Regions from separate parts of the Dickeya dadantii NCPPB 898 genome, predicted to be linked through region 1. Evidence: predicted binding sites of a transcription regulator. Region 1 holds the regulator's gene; the other holds the start of a gene.
What was found. The regulator LexA, encoded in region 1, represses DNA repair genes until DNA is damaged. The targets are predictions, from matches to a motif close to TNCTGTATGTACATACAGNA.
Positions count from the first base shown of each region.

Region 2: a site for LexA is predicted at 3,899-3,918, ahead of sbmC (DNA gyrase inhibitor SbmC). Genes of this name have one in related genera too.

Region 1 covers NZ_CM001976.1:584,205-589,692, forward strand. The annotation lists gene plsB (glycerol-3-phosphate 1-O-acyltransferase PlsB) at 1-1,779, opposite strand, end outside; gene DDA898_RS03150 (diacylglycerol kinase) at 1,908-2,273, shown strand; gene lexA (transcriptional repressor LexA) at 2,383-2,994, shown strand; gene zur (zinc uptake transcriptional repressor Zur) at 3,287-3,796, opposite strand; gene DDA898_RS03165 (pirin family protein) at 4,043-4,747, opposite strand; gene DDA898_RS03170 (LysR family transcriptional regulator) at 4,857-5,488, shown strand, end outside.
Region 2 covers NZ_CM001976.1:792,156-797,643, forward strand. The annotation lists gene DDA898_RS04075 (CoA-acylating methylmalonate-semialdehyde dehydrogenase) at 1-1,268, shown strand, start outside; gene iolD (3D-(3,5/4)-trihydroxycyclohexane-1,2-dione acylhydrolase (decyclizing)) at 1,296-3,227, shown strand; gene sbmC (DNA gyrase inhibitor SbmC) at 3,415-3,876, opposite strand; gene DDA898_RS23950 (methyl-accepting chemotaxis protein) at 4,135-4,626, opposite strand; partial or broken gene DDA898_RS23955 (PAS domain-containing protein) at 4,657-5,439, opposite strand.

The DNA of each region.
Region 1 (5,488 bases):
GACGTTGTCCTTCTCCACCTCGAACTTGTCCATACCGAGCGCGTGTTCCAGCAACTCGGCGGCGGTTTTTTTCGGCACGGTGATATCGCTGCTGTAAGGGACGTTACGCAGCAGTTGCAGATAACACTCCAACTGCTCTTCCATCTGCTCACGCGTCAACGCCCGCTGGCGGGAAGCCAGCAGCGCGGTACAGCACAGGTTCATGGCGTTGGCCGCCGCCGCGTTGTTGATGCGCACCATGATGTCGTCGGCGATATCCTGCACGGTAGGCGTCAGCCAGGCCGGGCGTTGCGGATCGATAGGATCGATAGCGTCGCGCCACTGCGGCACACGGTTGTTGAGGTAGGTGGTCAGCGACAGCGGCTCACCGATATTAACGTACCCCTGACCGAGATTACGCAGCTTGCGCAGTCCGCGCACCATCTGCAGGAAGCCTTCTTTTTCCTTGGTGGCGCCGCGCAGCTCTTTAGCGTAGGTGCCGACTTCCATCACGTGTTCGTAGCCAATGTAAATCGGCACCAGCGTGATCTGGCGGGTACCGCCGCGCAGCATCGCCTGAATGGTCATCGCCAGCGTGCCGGTCTTCGGCTCCAGCAAACGGCCGGTGCGGGAACGGCCGCCTTCGACGAAGTACTCCACCGAATAGCCGCGGGTAAACAGCTCGCCCAGATACTCGCGGAACAGAGTGGAATAGAGCTTGTTGCCTTTGAAGGTCCGGCGGATGAAAAAGGCGCCGAGACGACGGAAGATCGGGCCGGCCGGCCAGAAGTTAAGGTTAATGCCGGCGGCGATGTGCGGCGGCACCAAGCCCTGATGGTAGAGCACGTAGGAGAGCAGCAGATAGTCCATGTGGCTGCGATGGCAGGGAACATAGACGATTTCATGCCCGTCCTGCGCCAACTGGCGTACCCGTTCGGCATTATGCACGTTGATGCCCTGGTACAGACGATTCCAGGTCCAGCTCAGCACCCGGTCGGATAGCCTGACGGCTTCATAGGAGAAGTCGGCGGCGATCTCTTCCAGCAGCGTGATGGCGTTCTGCTGTGCCTTGTCGTGGGAAATCTTTTTGACCCGTGCTTCATCATCAATCGCTTTGGCGATGGCGCGGGAAGACAGCAGCTTGTTGAACAACTCCTGACGAACCGGCAAACGCGGTCCGACGGCCGCCAGCCGCAAACGGGAGAAGTGCATACGTGCTACGCGCGCCAGCTTGTGGGCGATGGTTTTGTCGGTGCCGTGTTCGGTCGCCATGTAACGCAGCGAGACGGGAACGGAAAAGCGCACAAAACTGTCGCGACCGAGCCACAGAACGGCGAAGAATTTCTCTATGCCGTTGAGCAACCGCAGATGCGGCGTGTCCTGATTCTGCCCCTCGCGGCCGGGGGAGCGGCCGAACATGACCGACACCGGCACCATCTGTATATCGAGTTCCGGATTGTTGCGATGCAGATCCAGATAGTCGTGAAACAGCTTTATCGACTGCTGTTTGGGCACGTAATAACGGAACAGGCGTGGGCCGTCATTGACAAATACGTAACTCGGCAGAATTTTGCCGTCGATCTGCAGCGGCTGCAACGGATCGGGCAGACTGAGCTCCAGACATTTGGTGCGCAGCGTCAGCAGGTCTGCCTTGGAGTTGTAGGGCAGCACATAGAAGATCGGTCGCGCCGGATCCAGACGTTGTTCGTTAACGGGATCCTGTGGGATAACTTTACTCTTTACCAAGAGTTTTAGTGGGAAATTCAGTAGTTTATAGTAGATTCTACGCCAACCTGACATAACAACCAGAAGCCTCTTGTTAGCAATGCGGGCCAAGGATACCAGAAACCCGGCAGGATATCTGTGGTGATGAGACCATGACGACGCGTTAAAATTGCGGCCAATGACAAATTAAAGGTGGAGTAAGCATGAACAAAACAACCGGGATAACCCGCATCATCAAAGCGGCGGGTTATTCGCTGCAAGGGTTGCAACAGGCATGGCGGCATGAGGCCGCATTTCGCCAGGAATCACTACTCACGCTTGCCGCCATTATTATTGCCTGCTGGCTGCCGGTTGCAATGGTGGAGCGGCTGTTGTTGATCGGTTCCGTGGTGCTGATCGTGCTGTTTGAGCTGGTCAATAGCGCTATTGAAGCGGTGGTGGATCGAATCGGCATGGATTACCACGAATTGTCCGGCCGGGCGAAGGACATTGGCTCGGCGGCGGTATTTGTCGCCTGTTTGCTGGCGGCGGGAGTATGGGGAGCGATACTGTGGAACCGTTTTGCGTGACGCTTTGCATAATCGCAGAAAAATCCGCGCAATAGCGATATCGCGGTTCCCATCGGCACTTTCCCTGTATATACTCACAGCGAAACTGTATAAACAACCAGGGGGCGGAATGAAAGCGCTAACTACCAGACAACAGCAGGTTTATGATCTGATTCGCGATCATATTTCACAAACCGGTATGCCGCCCACCCGGGCCGAAATCGCCAGTCAGCTTGGCTTCCGTTCGCCGAATGCGGCTGAGGAACACCTCAAGGCGCTGGCGCGCAAAGGCGTCATTGAGATCGTTACCGGCGCTTCCCGCGGTATTCGCCTGTTGATGGAAGAAGAAGATCAGGGATTGCCGCTGATTGGCCGCGTCGCCGCCGGCGAACCGTTGCTGGCTCAGCAGCACATCGAATGCCACTATCAGGTCGACCCGGCGATGTTCAAGCCTAGCGCCGATTTCCTGCTGCGGGTCAGCGGAATGTCGATGAAGGATATCGGTATTCTGGACGGCGACCTGCTGGCGGTGCATAAAACGCAGGATGTGCGCAACGGCCAGGTGGTGGTGGCGCGTATTGAAGATGAAGTAACGGTCAAACGATTGAAAAAGCAGGGCAATGTTGTGCAACTGCTGGCGGAAAACAAAGAATTCGCGCCGATCGTTGTCGATCTGCGCGAGCAAAATTTCTCCATTGAAGGATTGGCGGTTGGCGTGATCCGCAACAGCGACTGGAGCTAACGCCCCTGCTTTAGTCCGCTTTTGATGGATGTAGGCTTCCGCCCATGCAGGTGTTCAGCTTGTCTGGATGAACACCTGTACCGTCCGGTACTTTGATGGTCCGGGCCGAACGTAGTGCATAAGTGGTGTATGAATTGAGGGAAGCGTGACGTATTCAGGACGAATAACGTATTCAGAAAGAATATGTGTTTAGAAAGCGTCACGTATTTTGAAAGAGTACGTATTTCGAAATAGTACGTATTTTAAACGAGTACGTATTTCGACAGAGTAGTGTGAAGCAACGGCTTCACACTCAGCGTTTCTTCACCAGTATGCTGTGATCATGATTACAGCTGTCCCGATGCTCGCAGGACTCCACCTTCTGGCATTCGCCACACAAACCGTGGGCTTCTACCACACTATGACGCAGGGCGAAACCTGACTGTTTCGCCAACTGGTGCAGCGTTTCCTCAACGCCTTCCGTCTGGCGTTCCGTCACCAGCCCGCAGCGGTCGCAGATAAACAATGCCGAAGTATGGCTATGCTCTTCGAAATGATGGCACAGCACATAGCTGTTGGTGGACTCTACCTTGTGGATAAAACCTTGTTCCAGTAGAAAATCCAGCGCGCGATAAACGGTGGGCGGCTTGGCCTGAGGCTCGGAAACGCGAAGCAAATCCAGCAGATCATACGCGCTGATCGCACCGGGTTGCTGGGCCATTAAGCGCAATACTTCCTGACGCTGGGGCGTCAGACGCACATTGCGTTGCTGGCAAAGCTGTTCAGCCTGGGCAACAAGTTTGTCCGGATTGGTTGAATCCATTGCAGTAACCCTGAAGCGAGTGTGAAATCATGGCGGCATCTTACCATGACTGAATAAAAACGCCGAGATGGCTGCCGCAAGGTTGCGCTGGGCCTGCTCTCGTTACACCGCATGGCTGACAATTGATTTTCTTTATAGCGAATTCCCGGCCGCGCCTGGCCTGATTCGTGGCGCTGGCTCTGCCCTGAAAGGTGGCTATCAGGGCGTAAGGAAATAGACGTGGCGGGTCCTGGCGTGAGCGCCAGCCTAGACAACCAGGTCGATCAGCAATGCCCGTGTGGCGGTTTCCGCCCGAATGATAAGGCTGTTTTCCTGCTGGACAAACGCACCGTCACCGCAGCGCAATACGTTGTGAATCGCAGCGCTATTGCCGTTGATGCTGCTGGTGCCGTGAATCGATTGCAGGTAGGCGCGGTTGCCGTTTAGCGTCAGGTTGTGCTGCTCGCCAGCCGCCAGATCCAGATGGTGAATCCAAACCTGCTGGCGCAAATGGAAGGCGTCGGCCGACTCATCCGGCGATGCCAGCAACTGGTAAGGCTGGTCTTTCAGCGTTAACCGCTGCAAACACTGGTTTTCCCGCGTTGGACAGGCGTCCAGCCACAGTTGCAGCCGGGTCAGCGGCGTGTTGTCGCCGATATTGTGTTCGCTGTAGCTGACGTTGGGCTGGGCGGCCAGCAGCAAGGCTTCACCCGCTCTGGCGCGAGTATGGTTGCCGTTGCTGTCGCGATATTCCGCTTCGCCCTGCAACAGGATGTTCAGAATATCGACGCGCGGATAGGTTCGTGGCTGAAAAGAGGCACCCGGGGCCAGTACTTCCTGATTGAGCACCCGCAGCGAGGCGAAACCCAGTAGATCAGGATCAAAGTAATGACCGAAAGAAAAGGTGTAACGTGCCTGCAACCAGCCATAGTCAGCCTGGCCGCACTGTTCTGCTGCTCTGCTAATGATCATGGTATTCGACCCTGAGAATTATTGATAAAGCGATAGTAATTGTCTGGACGATGGATTGTTAGCCAGTTAATCTGGTCGGTACGTTCAAAAATCCTGAATGAGTGAAGAAATGGCAAAAGAACGGGCATTAACACTAGAAGCTTTACGGGTCATGGACGCCATCGATCGCCGGGGAAGTTTTGCTGCCGCTGCAGATGAACTGGGGCGGGTTCCGTCCGCTCTGAGTTATACCATGCAGAAACTGGAAGATGAACTGGATGTGGTGCTGTTCGACCGTTCAGGCCATCGCACCAAATTCACCAATGTTGGGCGAATGCTGCTGGAGCGCGGGCGAATTCTGCTGGAAGCTGCCGACAAGCTGACTACGGATGCCGAAGCGCTGGCGCGAGGATGGGAAACCCACCTGACCATCGTGGTGGAAGCGCTGGTGCCGACCGAGCGCTTTTTTCCGCTGCTGGACAAGCTATCGCTCAAGGCCAATACCCAGGTGTCGTTATTGACCGAAGTGCTGGCCGGGGCGTGGGAACGGCTGGAGCAGGGGCGGGCGGATATCGTTGTCGCGCCGGACATGCACTTCCGCTCATCTTCGGAAATCAATACCCGTAAACTTTATTCAATGAAGAACGTATACGTGGCCAGCCCGGACCATCCGATTCACGACGAACCGGAGCCGCTGTCTGAGGTTACGCGTATCAAATATCGCGGCATCGCGATTGCCGATACCGCCCGCGAGCGCCCGGT
Region 2 (5,488 bases), 210 kb from region 1:
CGCTGGCGCGGCAGATTTCCGAAGAGCACGGCAAAGTCTACTCCGATGCGGTGGGCGAACTGACCCGCGGGCTGGAAGTGGTGGAGTTCGCCTGCGGTATCCCGCATTTGCAGAAAGGCGAGCACTCCGCCAACGTCGGCACCGGCGTGGACAGCCATTCGCTGATGCAGCCGCTGGGGGTGTGCGTAGGGATCACGCCGTTCAATTTCCCGGCGATGGTGCCGATGTGGATGTTCCCGATCGCGCTGGCGACCGGCAACACCTTCGTGCTCAAGCCGTCGGAAAAGGATCCGTCGTTGTCGCTGTCGCTGGCGACGTTGCTGAAAGAGGCCGGCCTGCCGGACGGCGTATTTAACGTGGTGCAGGGCGACAAGGAAGCGGTGGACGTGCTGCTGACCGACCCGCGCGTGCAGGCGGTGAGTTTTGTCGGCTCCACGCCGGTGGCGGAATACATCTACCACACCGCATCGGCCCACGGCAAACGCTGTCAGGCGCTGGGCGGCGCCAAAAACCACTGCATTCTGATGCCGGACGCCGACATGGAGATGGCCGCCGGCGCCATTCTCGGCGCGGCGTTTGGTGCGGCGGGCGAGCGCTGCATGGCGCTGTCGGTGGTGGTGGCGGTGGGTGATGACACCGCCGAGGCGCTGTGCCGCAGGCTGGAACAGCAGGTTGCCGCCATGCGCGTCGGCCCCGGCCTGACGGACGGCAAAGAAAACGACATGGGACCGGTGATCTCGGCCGCGCACCGCGACAAGATTACCGGCTATATTCAAAGCGGTATCGATCAGGGCGCTACGCTGCGGGTCGATGGGCGCGGGCTTCGCGTGCCGGGGCATGAGCGGGGCTATTTTGTCGGCCCGACGCTGTTCGACCATGTGACGCCGCAGATGCAGATCTACCGGGAGGAAATTTTCGGCCCGGTGCTGTCGGTGGTGCGCGTGCCGGATTATCAGACCGCGCTGACCCTGATCAACCAGCACGAATACGGCAACGGCACGGCGATCTTCACCCGCGACGGTGAAACCGCCCGTCAGTTTAGCGAAGAGGTGCAGGCGGGCATGGTGGGGATTAACGTGCCGATCCCGGTGCCGATGGCGTTCCACAGCTTCGGCGGTTGGAAACGTTCCATTTTTGGTCCGCTCAACGTACACGGCAACGACGGCGTGCGTTTCTACACCCGGATGAAAACCGTCACCAGCCGCTGGCCGGCCAGCGTGCGGCTGGAACAGCACGCCAGTAGCTTTGTGATGCCAACGCTGGAGTAATTCCACCTGATTTGCGGGAGCAGAACGATGGACACGTTGAAAATGACCATGGCGCAGGCGCTGGTCCGGTTTCTCAATCAGCAATACCTTGACGTCGACGGCGAGCAAACGCCGCTGTTTGCCGGGGTGATGACCATTTTCGGGCACGGCAACGTGCTCGGCATCGGGCAGGCGCTGGAGCAGGATGCCGGTCATCTGCAGGTGCATCAGGGGTGTAACGAGCAGGGCATGGCGCACATCGCCGTCGGCTTTGCCAAACAGCACCGGCGGCGGCGGGTGTACGCGGTGACCACCTCGGTGGGGCCGGGGTCCGCCAATCTGGTGACGGCGGCGGCCACCGCCACCGCCAACCGCATTCCGCTGTTGCTGCTGCCGGGGGATCTGTTCGCCAGCCGTCAGCCCGATCCGGTGTTGCAGCAAATCGAGCAGTATCACGACGCGACCATCAGTACCAACGATTGCCTGCGGCCGGTGTCGCGCTACTGGGATCGCATCAGTCGTCCGGAGCAACTGATGAGCGCGCTGATCAATGCCATGCGGGTGCTGACCGATCCGGCAGACACCGGCACGGTGACGTTATGCCTGCCGCAGGACGTGCAGGCGGAAGCCTGGGATTATCCGGCGGCGTTTTTCCAGCGCCGTGTGCATCATCTGGAACGCCGTCCGCCGGACGTCGCCCGGCTGGCGCAGGCGACAGCACTGCTGGCGCGTAAACGCCGCCCGCTGTTGATTTGCGGCGGCGGGGTGCGTTATGCCGGCGCGCACAACGCTTTTCAGCAGTTTGCCGAGCGCTTTAATCTGCCGTTTGGCGAAACCCAGGCGGGCAAGGGTGCGCTGGTATCGACGCACCCGCTTAACGCCGGTGGCATTGGCGTCACCGGCGGGCAGGCCGCCAACCGGCTGGCGGCGCAGGCGGACCTGGTGATTGGCGTCGGCACCCGGCTGACCGACTTCACCACCGCTTCCAAATCGCTGTTTACCCACCCGCAGGTCGAATTTTTGCTGCTCAACGTGGCGGAGTTCGACGCGTTCAAACTGGATGCCACCGCACTGATCGCCGACGCTCGCGAGGGGCTGACGCAACTGACGCAGGCGCTGGACGCTCAGGGTTATCGCAGCGGCTGGGGGGACGAGATCGCGCAGGCGAGCCTCGACTGGCAACGGGAACGCCAGCGTCTGTTCGACCGGCGCGACGAAGACGGTCAGGGGCTGGAAATCGCCGGACATCTGGACGCGCAACTGGCGGAGTACCGCGAAACGCTGGGCACCCGGCTAACGCAAACCCGCGTACTGGGGCTGTTGAACGACGCGCTGGAAGACGACGCTATCGTGGTGGGCGCGGCCGGGTCGTTGCCCGGCGACCTGCAACGGCTGTGGCAGGTGAAAACGCCGGACAGTTACCATCTGGAGTACGGTTATTCCTGCATGGGCTATGAGATCGCAGCGGCGGTGGGCGCGCGGCTGGCGGCGCCGCGACAGCCGGTGTACGCGATGGTGGGCGACGGTTCTTATCTGATGCTGCACAGCGAGCTGCAAACCGCGGTGCAGGAAGGCATCAAGATAACCGTGCTGCTGTTCGACAACGCCGGGTTTGGCTGCATCAACAACTTGCAGATGAGTCAGGGCATGGGCAGCTTTTGCACCGAGAACCGGCGGCGCGACCGGGACAGCGGCAAGCTAACCGGCTCGCTGGTGACGGTGGATTTCGCCCGCAACGCCGAAAGCTACGGTTGTCGGGCGTGGACGGTGCGGGATGAGGCATCGTTGCTGCAGGCGCTGCGTGAGGCGCAGGCACACTCCGGCCCCTGTCTGCTGGATATCAAGGTGCTGCCGAAAACCATGACCCACGGTTACGACGCCTGGTGGAATACCGGCACCGCGCAGGTGGCGGACAAGCCGGCGATTGAAGCGGCGGCGCGCGAGGTGCGGTTACAGCGTTCGAAAGCACGACAGTATTAAGGCCGATGACCGACAAACCTTTTGGCGACGATGTCCTGCAATGATTCGCGCCGCCGGCGTAGATTCACCATGCCGCTATCAAGGCGGCATAGGACCTGTATAGCCGCAGACGATGCACAGGCCCGGCAACGCTGAGAACGGTGTAGCCGGGCTCGTGCGAAGGACGGGGCATTCCACCTGTTTTCCGTCACTGAATCGGAATATGCATATCGATATCCCAGAAGCCGTCGCTGTAGCCGTCATTAAGATAGACTTCGAAACAGGCGCGCGCTGGGTCGATGGTTTTACCATCGCCGAGTAACGCGGCAAAAAATGCCTGCCACGACATGCCGAAATCGTCGTTGGATACGCGCACGCGGGCAATCGCGTACTGACCTGCGGCGATTTCCGTGGTGATCGCCCCTTCGCCGTCGGCGGGCAGATGAAAATCGGCGGATACGCTTACCACGGTATCCGCTTCCAGTTTTTCAGGCGGCGTTTCTTGCGGGTTGCCGTAATAAACCGCAACCCATTCCAGCGGCTGCACCGCGTGTTCATCCACCCATTTCATCAGTTGCTCAAATCCTTGCGGCACCGTTTGTTCCCATGGGCCTACCAGATGGAACCCAGCCGCATGGCGTTTATCCACATGCTGAACGTTGTAATTCATAGCTGATCCTTACCAATATGATGACTGTGTATTTATACACCTTAATATATACCTCAATGTCGCGTGGACACGATGATCGTATTCCGTATGCGAGCGAACTCGCATTCTTGTCAGAAGAAGGCGCTGATGTCCCAGGCAGGAAAGAGATTGCATTAAAAACCGGCGGTGTATTTTTCGTCGGGTAATATTTATATTGTTTTAAAAATAATAGCCTGGAAATTATTAATTGGCCGATTATGAAAATAAGCCCGGCCGGAATTACACATTTAAGCGATGTATTACATCGACAAACGCGGATACGCCGCTGTTAATTTCGCTAAAGCCGCGCGAGAGGTCGTGTATTTTCTCTCTCTCATCCCCTAAGAACTGATTAATCTGATCCAACTGCTGGTACATTTGCTCAATTAACCGGGAATTATCTTCAACCATATGGGTGATTTTTTGCGTCGCGGCTGAGGTGGAGAGCGCCAGTTTGCGCACCTCTTCCGCCACCACGGAAAAGCCGCGTCCGGACTCGCCGGCCCGCGCGGCCTCAATCGCTGCATTAAGCGCCAGAATGTTGGTCTGGGAGGCGATGGCGTCGATGGTGCCGATCATCGCGCTGATGTTTTTGGCATGCTCGTGCAGGCGGGAGCCGATTTCCGAGGCCGATTGCACCTGAGTGGTAATCCGTTCGGCATTGTTGACCGTTTCCGTCAGCACTTCGCTGGCATTATGGGTGATTTGCGAGGTTTGTTCCGAGGTGGTCACCGCAATGTCCGCGATGCGCTTGGCGTTTTCGACCCGGGTGGTGATATCGGACGCGAATTTTATCACTTTGTAGACGTGTCCGTGGGCATCGAGAATCGGGTTATAGCTGGCTTCCAGCCACACCCGCTCATCCTGCGCGGTTTTACGCTCAAAACGGCCGACGAACGACTCGCCGTTATTGAGCTTGTCCCAGAAGCGCGGGTTTTCCCGGTAGAAGATGTCGTAGCAAAATATTCGGTGGTGCTGGCCTTGTATTTCTTCCTGGCTATAGCCCATGGTTTTCAGGAAGTTATCGTTGGCCCAGATGATGTGCCCTTCCGGGGTAAATTCAATCACCGCCAGTGAACGGTGCAGGGCGGAGAGAATGGCGTCTTTGTCCACCAGCGCCTGATGATTCTGGGTAATGTCGGACGCCAGTTTGATAACCTTAATCACCTCGCCGTTACGGTTTTTTACCGGAAAATAGGTGGCTCGCAGGAAGAACTTGTCATGCTGTTTGTTGTAGCGGTCGAATACGCCGGAAAAAGATTCGCCGTTGGCCAGCCGTCGCCAGAACTCACGGTAATTTTCCGACCTCACGTATTGAGGGTCGCAAAATATACGATGATGTTCGCCCTGTATTTCATCCAGCGTATATCCAAGCAGGTCGAGAAAAATCGGGTTGGCATAGAGAATGGTGCCATCAGGCATAAATTCGATATAAGCAATGCTTTGCTTAATCGCGTTCATATCATGTTCTGACGTGCTTGCCTTCGCTGCCGTAATCTTTTTTCCTTCTGTGCTCAGCACTTTTGATAATCCAAACATCGCCATCCCCTATATCGGAAACATATCAGTGACCTTTTTATGCCTGCAGCAATTT